DNA from 4 places in the Kitasatospora sp. NPDC058046 genome. Region 1 is predicted to be linked to each of the others. Evidence: riboswitches for the same ligand, from Rfam matches in the RefSeq annotation. Region 1 holds a riboswitch; each other region holds the start of a gene.
What was found. A riboswitch is a leader RNA that binds a small molecule or an ion and turns the genes downstream of it on or off. The one in region 1 is predicted to bind cyclic di-AMP.
Positions count from the first base shown of each region.

Region 2: it holds a riboswitch for cyclic di-AMP, as region 1 does, so the genes downstream of both, ACFVU7_RS20860 (peptidoglycan DD-metalloendopeptidase family protein) here and ACFVU7_RS29150 (transglycosylase family protein) in region 1, are expected to answer to the same signal.
Region 3: it holds a riboswitch for cyclic di-AMP, as region 1 does, so the genes downstream of both, ACFVU7_RS04615 (transglycosylase family protein) here and ACFVU7_RS29150 (transglycosylase family protein) in region 1, are expected to answer to the same signal.
Region 4: it holds a riboswitch for cyclic di-AMP, as region 1 does, so the genes downstream of both, ACFVU7_RS01305 (NlpC/P60 family protein) here and ACFVU7_RS29150 (transglycosylase family protein) in region 1, are expected to answer to the same signal.

Region 1 is NZ_JBHVRS010000016.1:232,657-236,107, reverse strand. It holds gene ACFVU7_RS29155 (hypothetical protein) at 1-688, shown strand, start outside; cyclic di-AMP (ydaO/yuaA leader) riboswitch at 1,139-1,309, shown strand; gene ACFVU7_RS29150 (transglycosylase family protein) at 1,296-2,690, shown strand; gene ACFVU7_RS29145 (hypothetical protein) at 2,987-3,187, shown strand; gene ACFVU7_RS29140 (LacI family DNA-binding transcriptional regulator) at 3,327-3,451, opposite strand, start outside.
Region 2 is NZ_JBHVRS010000009.1:296,179-299,629, forward strand. It holds gene ACFVU7_RS20855 (APC family permease) at 1-374, opposite strand, end outside; gene ACFVU7_RS20860 (peptidoglycan DD-metalloendopeptidase family protein) at 727-1,707, opposite strand; cyclic di-AMP (ydaO/yuaA leader) riboswitch at 1,710-1,910, opposite strand; gene ACFVU7_RS20865 (MFS transporter) at 2,262-3,451, shown strand, end outside.
Region 3 is NZ_JBHVRS010000002.1:134,243-137,693, reverse strand. It holds gene eno (phosphopyruvate hydratase) at 1-473, opposite strand, end outside; gene ACFVU7_RS04615 (transglycosylase family protein) at 828-1,733, opposite strand; cyclic di-AMP (ydaO/yuaA leader) riboswitch at 1,739-1,907, opposite strand; gene ACFVU7_RS04610 (cytochrome P450) at 2,129-3,451, opposite strand, start outside.
Region 4 is NZ_JBHVRS010000001.1:281,019-284,469, reverse strand. It holds gene ACFVU7_RS01315 (NYN domain-containing protein) at 1-30, shown strand, start outside; gene ACFVU7_RS01310 (C40 family peptidase) at 231-1,268, shown strand; cyclic di-AMP (ydaO/yuaA leader) riboswitch at 1,606-1,759, shown strand; gene ACFVU7_RS01305 (NlpC/P60 family protein) at 1,770-2,885, shown strand; gene ACFVU7_RS01300 (C40 family peptidase) at 3,113-3,451, shown strand, end outside.

The sequences.
Region 1 (3,451 bases):
GGCCGAGCTGCTGGCCCTGGCCGCCGAGGCCGGGCGGCCGATGCCCGTCCTGGTGCCGCTGGTGCCCGGCCCGCACACCTTCCTGACCGGGCTTCACGCGCTCGCCGCCGAGTACGGCGCGCCCGTCACCGACCCGCTGGGCCCGCACCCGCTGCTGGCCGAGGCCGTGCACGTCCGGCTCTCCGAGGCCGGGCTGGCCCGGGCCGACCGCGCCCGGCTGTTCGCCATCGCGACCGCCGCGGACGGCGTGGTGCTGACCACCGTCGGCGGCGAGGACGCGGCCGCCGCGGCCGGCATCACCGGCGTGCTGCTGGCCGCCCGGCTGGCCGTGCCGGTCGTCGCCGCCGCGCTCGACGTGCCCGGCTCGGTGGCCGCGGCCGTCAACCACCTCAAGGACACCGGCTCGCAGCGCCCGGCGCTGGCCCCGCTGGTGATCGGCCCGGAGGCGGACTCCGAGCTGCTCGCCACCGCCGCCGAGGAGACCGGCTGCCCGTCGGCCGCGCCGCTGGGCGCCTACCCGTCGGTCGGCCAGCTGATCGCCTCCACCTACCTGGCCTCGCTGCCCACGCCGTCCCCGGAGGACCTGGCACGGGCCGAGGCGGAGGCGGCGGCCGCCGCCGAGGCCGAGGGGGTCGTGGAGGGCTCCCGTGGCGCCCACGCGGCCGCCGAGGGGCCTGGCGGACGATAAGGACACCGCGCGCGGGTTCGCGCGCACCGAAGGGCCCGGAACGGATCGCGTTCCGGGCCCTTCCGCGTACTTCCCCCACCCCGTCCGTCCCGTACGGGAGCCACCCGGCAATGAAGGGGAATGTCCGTTCTGGCGCTATTTGAAAGGAAATAGGGAGCGCGGATTCACATGCTCCGATCGCGACCGCTCCCCCACCCGCCGGAGTGCGCCACTCCGCGATTCGACGCACCGTCACGCCACTCCTGAGGCGGAGCCAGTTGTCGGCTTCCACAACAGCATTGCCTGAAAACGATCATTTACGATCATGGTGAGTGGCAATTTTGGCAGTTTCCACTAAACCGTGATGCACATCACAGTGGTTTGCAGTTTGAACTTAAGTCTGATTAACGTGCTCCCCGTTCGTGACCACACGAACCCGGTCATCCGCAACGCCGAGTCCTGCCGTCGGATGTCCTGGAAGCGCGAAAACGCACCACGGCAGGAGCGGGGGACCCACAGGTAAGTCGCCCCGGACCGCTCTCCGGAACGGTCCAGGGCTAGGGGTGAAGCCGTGCTCACCGCACGGCCGGGCAACTCCAGCCCGAATCCGACAGCTCACCTCGCAGGCGTGGGAGAGGACCACGTCTTCATGCTGCCCACCAACGGCACCCGTCTGTCCGGCCGTACCCGTCGCGTGATCGCCGCCCTCGGCGTCGCGGGCGTCGGCCTCACCGTCCCCTGCCTCACCACCGGCACCGCCTCGGCCGCCTCCGTCGCCACCTGGGACAAGGTCGCCCAGTGCGAGAGCGGCGGCAACTGGAGCATCAACACCGGCAACGGCTTCTACGGCGGCCTCCAGTTCACCTCCAGCACCTGGTCCGCCTTCGGCGGCACGGCCTACGCGGCCCGCGCCGACCTGGCCACCAAGGACCAGCAGATCGCCGTCGCCGAGAAGGTCCTCGCCTCGCAGGGCCCCGGCGCCTGGCCGGTCTGCTCGGTCCAGGCCGGGCTCACCAAGGGCGGCGCCGCGGCCGCCGTTGACACCTCGGCGGGTTCGACCGCCGCCAAGCCCGCCGCGCCCGCCCAGAGCGCCAAGCCGGCCGCTCCGGCCGCTCCGGCCGCGAAGCCGAGCGCCAAGCCCGCGCAGCCCCAGACCCCCGCCGCCAAGCCCGCCGCGCCCGCCCAGGGCGACGCGCAGGCCTCCACCGACTCCGCCGCCTCCGGCAACCGGAGCGACTGGGTGCAGAAGCGCCAGCAGCAGGCCCAGGGCGGCGACTACACCGTCGTCGAGGGCGACTGGCTGTCCGCGATCGCCGACCAGCACAAGGTGCAGGGCGGCTGGCAGCGGCTGTATGACCTCAACCGCGGCACCCTGACCGAGGGTCCGGACACCATCTACCCGGGCCAGCAGCTGTCCTTCGGCGGCAACGGCCAGGCCCGGGCCGGCCAGTCCTCCGCCGGCACGTCCGGCTCGGACTTCACCTGGTTCGACCGCTCGCAGAAGTCCGGCCAGTCCGCGAACGGCGGTGCCGTGAACGCCCAGCCGACCGCGCAGCCCGAGGCCCCGGCCGCCAAGCCGTCCACCAAGCCGGCCGCGAAGCCCGCCACCAAGCCCGCTCCGCAGCCCCAGGCCCAGACGCAGACCCAGGCGCCGGCCGCGACCGGCAGCATGGCCGCCGCGGTCTCCTTCGCCCAGTCGAAGGTCGGTCAGGCGTACGTCTACGGCGGCACCGGCAACGGCGGCTGGGACTGCTCCGGCCTGACCCAGGCCGCGCTGCGCGCCGCGGGCGTCTCCGTCCCGCGCGTCGCCGCCGACCAGGCCGCCGCCAGCACCCACGTCTCGCTGGACAGCCTCCAGGCGGGCGACCTGCTGTTCTGGTCCAACAACGGCAAGGACTCCGGCGTCTACCACGTCGCGATCTACGTCGGCAACGGCAAGTACGTCGAGGCCGCCAACCCGAGCTCGGGCGTCCGCGAGCAGAGCATCGCCAACTGGGCCCCGGACTTCGCCGGCCGGGTCTGAGGACGGCGCACGGTCCACGGCGCACGGCCGACGGACGGCCGGTAACAGCTGACGGGTAACAGATAACAGCTGACAGCTTTCAACATCTGTCAGCTGTTATCCGTCAGCTGTCGGCCGTCGTCCGAACGCTGACCGCCCACCACCCCCGGGGAGAGTCTGGTCGCTCCTCCCCGGGGGTTCCGGCGTTCCCGGGGCCACGGCGTGCCCGACCGTTCCCGACCGCGGTTCCGCCCCGTTCCGTGGTGGATCGCCGCCCCAGCGGGCATGCTGCTGCTCTGCACCCGAGGAGGAGTCACATGGCCCAGGTCACCGTCACCCTCGACGCGAACCTCGCGATCGACGCGATGATGCTTTCCGGCACCAAGAGCCCCCAGGACGCCGTCGAGCTGGTCCTGCGCGACTACCTGGCCCGCGGCCGCCGCACCGAGACCCGTACCGGCGAGGCCGCCGACGGGCACCGCCTGACCGCCGACCGCCCGACCGCCCAGGAGGGCTGACCCACCCCACGGCCCGCCACGGTCCGCCACGGTCCGGCACGGCCTGCCACGGCCCGCGACGGCCGACCGCGCGCACGCCGACGGGCCCCGGAGAGCGATCGCCCTCCGGGGCCCGTCCGACGGCCGTGGCGGCCGGGGTTCAGCGCGCGCAGGCCCCGGTGGACCCGCGCATCACCAGCTCCGGCTGGAACATGAACTCGCCGCGCTGGGCGGCGTTCCCGCCGACCTCCTCCAGCAGCGCGTCCACCGCCGCCGTGGCCATCG
Region 2 (3,451 bases), on a different contig from region 1:
TCGGTGACGACGTACGCGAGCACCGCGAGCAGCCCCGAGGCCATCCCCGTCACCCGCCCCAGCCCGTGCGAGACGTAGCCGTAGAACGCGCCGGCCGCGGTGATGTGCCGGGCCATCGCCACGTAGCCGACCGAGAACACCGTCAGCACCACGGTCGCCACGATGTACGCGGCGGGCGCGCCCGCGCCGTTGCCCTGACCGACGATGATCGGCAGGTTGCCGGTCATCGCGGTGATCGGGGCGGCGGTGGCGAGCGCCATGAACACCACGCCGACCAGGCCGACCGAGTCCGCCTTCAGCCGGTCGACCCCGCCCGCCCCGGGCCGCTCCCGCCCGGCCGTCTCCCCCGCCACGCCCCCGCTGCGGACCGCCATCCGGCCTCCTCGCCTCCCGGCCCGCCCGACCGCCGGACCGGCCGGGCGCTGACCGTCCGCCAGCATGGCGCCCCGGAGGCGCCCGGAGATCCCGGCGACCACCCTGCGGGACACCGGAGTTGACGCTTCGTTCGATCGCTCGAACACCCCGGCGGGCCCGGGAACGAAAGCGGCCGGCCCGGCCGCACGAGGAGGTCCTCATGCGGCCGGGCCGGCCTGGGCGTGTCCCGCGCCCATGTCCGCCGTGCGGCGATCACCCGGTCGAGCGGTCACCCGACAGGACCATCCCGGGCGATCGGTTCGCCCGCAACGGCGGTGGTTCCTGGTACCCCGGAGCTCGAAGCCCTCGGGGTCAGAGCGCGACGCCGTGCGCGCGCAGGTAGGCGACCGGGTTGATGTCCGAGCCGTACTCCGAGCCGTTGCGGATCTCGAAGTGCAGGTGCGGGCCGGTCACGTTGCCGGTGGCGCCGGAGAGGCCAATCTGCTGGCCGGCGGTGACGGTCTGACCGATCCTCACGCCGATCGAGGAGAGGTGCGCGTACTCGGCGTAGTGGCCGTCGGCGAGCCTGATCTCGACCTCGTTGCCGTAGGCGCCGCCGTTGCCGGCCTTGACCACGACACCGTTGGCGACGGCGCGCAGCGGGGTGCCGGTGGAGGCGACGAAGTCCTGGCCGGTGTGGTGGCCGGAGGCCCACATCGAGCCGGCCACGCCGTAGGCGGTGCCGAGCCGCGGGCTCGCCAGCGGGGCGACGAAGCCGGAGGTGGCGGCGGCGACCGGAGTCGCGGTCACGGCCTGGGCCGGAACGGCGACCTGGAGCTGGGTCTCGAGCTGCGCGGACGGCTTGGCGGCCTCGGTCTGCACCTGGACCTGGGCCTGCGGCTTGGCGGCCTGGGTCGCCGGAGCGGACGGCTTGGCGGGCTTGGCCGGAGCGGCGGGCTTCGCCGGGGCGGCGTCGGCGGCCGGCGCGGCGGCGTGGCCGGACAGCGCGAGCTGCTGGCCCGGGAAGATCAGGTTCGGGTCGGCGCCGACGACCGAGCGGTTCTGCTCGTACAGCGCGTGCCAGCCGCCCTCGACGTTCCTGGCGTCGGCGATCTTGGACAGGGTGTCACCGCTGACGACGCGATAGCTCTCCTGCGCGGCCTGGGCGGCCGGAGCGGCAGCCTGCGTGGCCTGCTTGGCCTCGGTGGAGGCGGCGGCCGGAGCGGCCGGGGTGTGGGCCTGGGCGCTCATCGCGGTGACGAGCGGGAGGGCGAAGGACACACCGGTGACGGCGGTGGCGATGCCGATGCGGGCGGCGCGGGGCAGGGCGATACGACGAGCCTGTGCAGGCATGGAATTTTCCTCTCCGACGCCTGCGAGGTGAGCTGTCGGGTTCGGGCTGGAGTTGCCCGGCCGCTTGCGCGGCTTCACCCCAAGCCGGTCCTGGACGCCCGCGCCCTGAGGCGCGAACTCCGGTCCGGCGACTTACCTGTGGGTCCCCCGCTCCTGCCGTACAGAGTTCGTTTCGAACCACCGGGCAGCGGCAGGACTCGGCGTTCCACCCGGCGGATCCGTCCGGACTGGCCGGGCGGTCGCTGAACTAAAACCCATCCGTTCGGGTGAAGCAATGTCGATCTCTTGAAACGGCAACGATCCCCCCTGTCCCAGTGACCCTCCGCAGGCCCGGGCCCACGGTGCGTACACAACCCATTCACCCCCCGCCACTGATCCACGACCCTGCGCCGAGATCGGCCACGCCGCGCACCCGTCCGCTCACGCACCGCCAGCCGCCAACACACCCACCGGTGACCCTTGTCACGTGCGCCTCGGCAGCGCAGGATTCGCCCGTGGCCACCTCCGAGGCCGGCACCCTGCGCCTGGGCACCGCGCAGGGTCGCTGGGTACTAATGGCGACGGTGCTCGGCTCCAGCATGGCGATGCTGGACGGCACCGTGGTGAACGTCGCGCTGCCCCGGATCGGCGCCGACCTCGGCGCCTCCCTCGCGTCCCTGCAATGGACCCTGAACGCCTATCTGCTCACCCTGGCGGGCCTGATCCTGCTCGGCGGCGCGCTCGGCGACCGCTACGGGCGGCGCAAGGTCTTCCTGATCGGCGTGGTCTGGTTCGCCGTCGCCTCCGCGGCCTGCGCCGCCGCGCCGAACATCCACGTGCTGATCGCCGCCCGCGCCGTCCAGGGCATCGGCGGGGCGCTGCTCACCCCCGGCTCGCTCGCCATGCTCCAGGCCGTCTTCCACCCTGACGACCGCTCGGCGGCGGTCGGGCTCTGGTCCGGCCTCGGCGGGGTGTCGGCGGCGGTCGGCCCCTTCCTCGGCGGCTGGCTGGTGGACGGCCCCGGCTGGCGCTGGATCTTCCTGCTGAACCTGCCGCTCGCCGCCGCCGTGATCGCGGTCACCACCCGGTCGGTGCCGGAGAGCCGGGACGAGGGCGCCTCCGGCCGCTTCGACGTCCTCGGCGCCGTGCTCGCCGCCCTCGCCCTCGGCGCGATCACCTACGCGCTGACGGCGGCCGGCGAGGGCCTGTCCCCCGCCGTCTGGGTCAGCGGGGTGCTCGGAGTGGCGCTCGGCGTCGCCTTCGTGGCGGTCGAGCGCCGCGCGCCCGATCCGATGCTGCCGCTCGGACTGTTCTCCTCCCGGCTGTTCACCGCCGTGAACCTGGTCACCCTGTGCGTGTACGCGGCGTTCAGCGGCGTCTTCTTCCTGCTGGTGGTGCAGCTCCAGATCGTGTCCGGCTTCTCGCCGCTGGTCTCGGGCTTCGCACTGGTGCCGATCACCGTGCTGATGCTGCTGCTGTCCGCGCGCGCCGGGCGGCTCGGCAAGCGGATCGGCCCGCGCATCCCGCTGACCGTCGGCCCCCTGCTGTGCGCCGCCGGCGTGCTGCTGATGCTGCGCGTCGGCCCGGACTCCTCCTACTGGGTGGACGTGCTGCCCTCCGTCACGGTGATGGGCTGCGGCATGACGCTGCTGGTCGCACCGCTGACGGCGACCGTGCTGGCCGCCGTCGAGGTCCGGCACGCGGGCATCGCCAGCGGGGTCAACAACGCCGCCGCCCGCGCGGCCGGCCTGCTCGCGGTCGCCGC
Region 3 (3,451 bases), on a different contig from region 1:
GAGTCCGCGTGCGACCCGCCGTTGAGGATGTTCATCATCGGGACCGGCAGGACGTGCGCGTTCGGGCCGCCCAGGTAGCGGAACAGCGGCAGGTCGCTGGCCTCGGAGGCGGCGTGCGCGACGGCCAGCGAGACGCCCAGGATGGCGTTGGCGCCGAGCGAGGACTTGTCCGGGGTGGCGTCCAGGTCCAGCATGGCCTGGTCGATCAGGCGCTGCTCGGTGGCGTCGTAGCCGACCAGCTCCGGGCCGATCTGCTCGATGACGGCCAGGACGGCCTTCTCGACGCCCTTGCCGAAGTAGCGGTTCTTGTCGCCGTCGCGCAGCTCCAGCGCCTCGAAGGCACCGGTGGAGGCACCCGACGGGACAGCGGCACGACCCGTGCTGCCGTCGTCGAGGCCGACCTCGACCTCGACCGTGGGGTTGCCGCGGGAGTCGAGGATCTCACGGGCTACGACGACATCGATGGACGGCACGAGGCATCTCCTTGCGAGAGCAGGGTCCGGTCTGACGGTGGTGCTGCCAGCAGGACGATTGCGGAGTCGTTACGACCAGAGCCTAACCGCCCGGGCTGCCGTGGCCGCGTCGGCCTCGGTCCCGTCTCACCGTGTGGCCCTGCTACCCACCGGTAGTTCACCTGCTTGTCCCAGCTTGTCCCACCGGAGCGGGCGAATGCGGACGAAGGGGACCGGTAGGACCGGCCCCCTTCGGACGGCGGGGTGGAGCGGCGTCGACGCCGAGCGCTCCGGCGCGGCGGCGGGCGCCCCGGCGGGCACCCCGGTCTCGGGGTGCTGCCGGCCGCGGGCGGTCCCGGCGTCGGGCGGGGCGGCTCAGCCGAGGTGCAGCACCTGGCCGGGCATGATCAGGTTCGGGTCGCCGCCGACGGTGGAGTGGTTCTGCTCGTACAGCGCGCTCCAGCCGCCGGACACGCCCTGGGCGGCGGCGATGGTCGACAGGGTGTCACCGGCACGGACGGTGTAGTCGTGGCCGGCGGCCTGCGGGGCCTGCTGCGCGGCGCGCGGGGCGTACTGCGGCTGGGCGGCGGCCTGGCCGGCGTACTGCTGGTAGACGCTCTGGTGGCTGGTCCAGTACCAGCCGCCGTTGTTCTGGTACCAGTACACCTTGGCGTCGGCGTCCCAGCCGGCCTTGCCGGAGAAGCCCGGGGTCTGCGGCTGCGCCTGCTGCTGCGGGGCGACCTGCTGGACCGGCTGCGCGGCGGGCTTCTGGGCCGGCTTCTGGGCGGCGGGCTTCTGCGCGACCGGCTTCTCGGCGGGCTTGGCGGCGGGCTTCGGGGCCTGCTGCTTGGGGGCGGACTGCGGCTTGGCGTCCGAGGAGGTGTCGACCGAGGCCGGGGCACCGCCCTTGGTCAGACCGGCCTTCTGGGAGCAGACCGGCCAGGCGCCCGGACCCTGCGAGGCCAGCACCTTCTCGGCGACCGAGATCTGCTGGGCCTTGCTGGCCTGGTTGGCCTGCGCCGCGTAGGCGGTGCCGCCGTACGCCTTCCAGGTGCTGGACGTGAACTGGAGGCCGCCGTAGAAGCCGTTGCCGGTGTTGATGCTCCAGTTGCCGCCGCTCTCGCACTGGGCGACGGAGTCCCAGGTGGAGGCCGGGGCGGCGGAGGCGCCGGTGGCGGTGAGGAGCGGCATCGCGAGTCCGACGCCGGCCACACCGGCGACGGCGATGGCCTTCTCGGCCTGGGTGCGACGACGGTGACGGCCAGTTCCAACGAACAGCATGAAGAGGTCCCTCTCCGTACGCCTGCGAGGTGAGCTGTCGGGTTCGGACCGGGAGGTGGCCCGGCCGCCGTACGCGGAAACGATTCCGCTCGGGCGGCTTCACCCCAAGCCGTGGGGAGACGGCAACAAACCTGGTTCCCCCGCCCCTGCCCAGGGTTCTGGTCGGTTTCCCGTGACGCGGCGGGCAGGATTCGGCGTTCCGCGTACGAGGTCCGCAGCTGCGAACTCCAGGGAGAGTAGACAGATCATCAGACCAATCACAAGCTCATATCACCGATATCACACAACAATTACGGCCCGTGTCCGATCGCCTACCAACAGCGGCGTTATGTCCGGATTGATGGGTGTTCACACCCCCGTCGGCGGGCGATCGGCGACGTCCCGTCAGCGCGATCTCAGCAGGTCGGAGGCGTCGAAGAGGCATCCGGAACGAGGTGCGGAGGGGCGTGCGGGGAACGGCTCTCCGGACTGAATTCCACCGGGAGTTCGCGCAGGCCACGCATGATCAGACCACCCCGCCAGCGCAGATTCTCCGGGCTTTCCGCGAGCCGCAGATCGGGCAGCCGGGAAAGCAGCGTGGCCAGCGCGGCACGCCCTTCGAGCCGCGCCAGCGGAGCGCCGATGCAGTAGTGGATGCCGTGCCCGAAGCCCAGGTGGGGGTTGTCCTTCCGGGCCAGGTCCAGGGTGTTCTCCGCCGCGAACCGGGCCGGGTCGCGGTCCGCCGCGGCCAGCACCACCAGCACCGGGTCGCCGACCGGGATGTCCACCCCGCCGATGGTCAGCGGACGGGTCGCGAACCGCCAGGTCGCCAGCTCCACCGGCCCGTCGTAGCGCAGGAGTTCCTCGATCCCGGTCTCCAGCAGCGCGCTCTCCCCGCGCACCACCGACTCCTGCAGCAGCCGGCGCTGCTCCGGATTGCGCAGCAGCGCGTAGGTGCCGTTGCCGATCAGGTTCACGGTGGTCTCGAAACCCGCGAACAGGAGGATGAAGGCCATCGCCGCGGCCTCGTTCTCGGTCAGGTGCTCACCGTGGTCGCCGGCCCGGATCAGGCCCGAGATCAGGTCGTCCCCGAGGTCCGCCCGCTTGCGGTGGATCAGCTCCAGCAGGTACGCCCGCATCCGCTTCACCGCCCGCCCCACGCCGCCGCGTTGGCCCCCGCCGTGGCGGATCATCATCCCTGCCCAGTCGCGGAAGTCGTCCTGGTCCTCGGCCGGCACCCCGAGCATGTCGCAGATCGCGTAGATGGGGAGCGGGAAGGCGAACTCGTGGATCAGGTCCGCCGAACCGCGCTGCGCGAAGCCGTCGATCAGCCGGTCGGTGAGCTGCTGCACCCGCGGCTCGAACTCGGCCACCCGGCGCGGGGTGAACGCCTTCGACACCAGCCGGCGCAACCGGGTGTGGTCCGGCGGGTCGATGTTCAGCAGGTGGGTCATCAGGTCCGCCTGCCGCTCGCCCGGGATGCCCACCCGGCCGGTGCGGTGCGCCTGCCCGCTGTGGTGCGCCGGGTTCTTCGACAGCCGGCTGTCCGCGAGCGCCTGCCGGGCGTCCGCGTACCTGGTCACCAGCCAGGCCTCCACCCCGCTCGGCAGGGTGGTGCGGTGCACCGGGGAGTGCTCGCGCAACCAGGCGTAGGCGGGGTACGGGTCGGCGGCGAACTCCCAGGTGAACAGCTGCGGGGCGGGGGCGTCGGACGACGGGGCGGCGGGCCGGGCGGGGAC
Region 4 (3,451 bases), on a different contig from region 1:
CTGCTGCTGAACCGACTGGCCCGGCCCTGAACCCGGGGAGGTTCGCATGATGCCTGGTCAGGGCCTGTTTCGGAGCATTGTGCGAGTCCGGTGAAGTCAGTGTGGGGACCGGAGTTCACGCCTTCGGGGGAGTGGCAAAACGGATAGATCTTCACTAGGGTCTGGCGTCAAACCTATTTTCCGGAATCTCATCCCATCAGGTGAGCCCGTTGGAAGAAGGAGCCGGTCCCTTGGCCTCCCACCGCCGTCCCAAGCAGCCGAGCCGCGCACGGATCTCCGTGCTCACCGCGGCCGCTGCGACCGCGGTCGCCCTCTCCGCCCAGGTGGCCGCGCACGCCGCGCCGCAGCCGAACAAGACGGACGTCAAGGCGCAGATCGACCAGCTCCAGGAGGAGCAGGAGCAGGCGGCCGAGAAGTACAACGGCGCCAAGGAGCGGGCCGACCAGCTGCGCAAGCAGGCCGACCAGCTGCAGGACCAGGTGGCCCGCGGCCAGGAGCAGATGACCCAGCTCCAGGGCGGCCTCGCCGAGGTGGCGGGCGAGCAGTACCGCAGCGGCGGCATCGACCCGTCCGTCCAGCTGATGCTCTCCTCGGACCCGTCCGGCTACCTGGACAAGGCCTCCACCGTCCAGCAGGCCAGCACCAGTCAGGCCGAGGCGCTCAAGGGGCTGCTGGACCAGCAGCGCCGGCTGGACCAGGAGAAGACCGAGGCGGCCGCCGTCCTCGCCTCGCTGGACACCACCACCAAGGACCTGAACCAGGCCAAGTCGGACGTCAACACCAAGCTGAAGGCCGCCCAGGACCTGCTGAACTCGCTGAGCTCCGCCGACCGCGCGGCGCTGCGGGCCCAGCAGGCGCAGGACGACCGCGCCTCGCGCGGCAGCGACCGGGTCGACCTCGGCAGCCTGCCGCCGGCCAGCGGCTACGCGGCCACGGCGCTGGCCAAGGCGATGAGCAAGCAGGGCTCGCCGTACGTGTGGGGCGCCACCGGGTCGACCACCTTCGACTGCTCGGGCCTGATGGTCTGGGCGTACGGGCAGGCGGGCGTCTCGCTGCCGCGCACCTCGCAGGAGCAGGGCCACTACGGCACCCGGATCCCCTCGCTGGACCAGGCCCAGCCGGGCGACCTGGTGATCTACGGCCCCGACATGCACCACGTCGGGATGTACATCGGCAACGGCATGGTGGTCCACGCGCCGCACACCGGCGACGTGGTGAAGGTGATGAAGGCCGACGCGATGTCGATCAACACCATCCGCCGGGTCTGACGGCCCGACACGCCCGGGGGCTCCCGCGGGGGCCTGTGAAAAGCGCCACCCCCGTTCGGGGTGGCGTTTCGGGTTTCCGGCCCTTCGACGACCACATGGTGAGAACCGATCAGCCTTGTGTGCGTCAATGGTCACCATCGGTCATTTTCACAAAGGAACTTGGGTAATCTTCTGTCTTTTTTCTGACAAGGATTTGAACCGATCACGGTTCAGTTACTAGGGTCATGCTCCGAACCACCGCACTGTCGATCGCCCAGCCAGGGTGGCGGCGGTGGTTACCGTCGAGTTCGCAAGGCAGCGGGACAGGTCGAAGCGACTGTCCGACAGGGGAGCCCAGTGGTAGGGGGCGCTGCGGAGCGGAGCCGGGGAACCACGTTCCTCCGGGGTGAATCGGCGCCAGGTCGGCCGGTGGAACGGCCGTGAGGCGTCGTAGGGCATGCTTCCGGCCCGAACCCGTCAGCTCACCCGGTAGGCGGCCGTAGGAAGAAGGAGTCCGCCTTCGTGGCGTCCCATCGTCGTCCCAAGCCCGCCGGCCGCGCCCGGGTCTCGATCCTGACCGGCGTCGCCGCCGCAGCCGTCGTCCTCTCCGCGCAGGGTGCCCACGCGGACCCGCAGCCGACCAAGGAACAGGTCAAGGGGCAGGTCGACCAGCTCAACGAGCAGGCCGAGGTCGCGACCGAGAACTACAACGCCGCCCAGGCCAAGCAGCAGGACCTGGAGAAGCAGGTCTCCGGCCTGCAGGACCAGGTGGCCCGTCAGCAGGCCCAGGTCACCGAGCTCCAGGGCGGCCTCGCCGAGATCGCCGGCGAGCAGTACCGCAACGGGGGGATATCCCCCACCGTCCAGCTGATGTTCTCCTCCAGCCCGGACAGCTTCCTCAGCCAGGCCGACGCGCTGAACCAGGCCGGCAGCACCCAGAAGGGTCAGCTGAAGGAGCTCCAGGAGCAGCAGCGCAAGCTCGACCAGGACCGCAACGAGGCCCAGGGCAAGCTCGCCGAGCTGGAGTCGACCACCCAGCAGCTGAAGGCCTCCAAGGACGAGGTCCAGGGCAAGCTGAAGGCGGCCCAGGACCTGCTCAACACGCTGACCGAGCAGGACCGCCAGGCGCTGCGCCAGGCCGAGGAGAAGGCCGCCGCCGAGGCCAAGGCCAAGGCCGACGCCGCCCAGGCCCAGCAGCAGCAGGCCGACCGCGCCTCCCGCGACAACAGCCGCGGCAGCCTCTCGGCCCCCACGACCACCGCTCCGGTGAACGTGGCCCCCGGCAGCTCGCGCGGTGCCGCCGCGCTGTCCGCCGCCGCCTCCAAGATCGGCAGCCCGTACGTCTGGGGCGCCACCGGCCCGGGCTCCTTCGACTGCTCCGGTCTGATGGTCTGGGCGTACAACCAGGCCGGCGTGTCGCTGCCGCGCACCTCGCAGGCGCAGGCCTCGGCCGGCACCCGGCTCGGGACGGACCTCTCCAAGGCCCAGCCCGGCGACCTGCTGATCTTCTACACCGACGCCCACCACGTCGGCATCTACGCCGGCAACGGCCAGGTGCTGCACGCGCCCAAGCCGGGCGCGTCGGTGCGCTACGAGGCGGTCACCAACATGCCGCTGACCGGCATCGTGCGGGTCTGATCCCCGCTCGGACGTCTCCAGGCCCGGTCTCCCCCAGGGGAGGCCGGGCCTGCGGCTTTTCCGGCGGCTCGATCTGATGTCCGATTGGGGAGTGAATATTCGGGTTGGGAGGGGTTTGGACTCGCTTGCCCGGACTCGCTAACGTCTGCCACCGGACTCCCGCTCGACGGCCGCCCGTCCCGGTGCGGCGGCGGGGGCCGCGCCGCAGGATTGGAGCCGCTGCCGCCATGCCCGTGCACCGCCGTTCCCAACTGCTCACCCGGGCGCTGGTGCTGACCGCGGCCGCCGCCACCGCGTTGGGCGCGGCCACCGGAGGCAGCGCCCAGGCGGCCCCCGCCAGCCCCGACCCGGGCGACCGTCAGGACGTCAAGACGCAGGTCGAGCAGCTGTACGACGAGGCCGAGCAGGCGTCCGAGAGGTTCAACGCCGCGCAGGAGGCCCAGCGGCGGCTCCAGGGTGAGACCACGATCCTCCAGGGCGAGATCGCCCTCGCCCAGGACCAGCTCAACGGGCTGCGCGGCGACCTGGCGATGGTGGCCGGGGCCGAGTACCGCGGCGGCGGGATG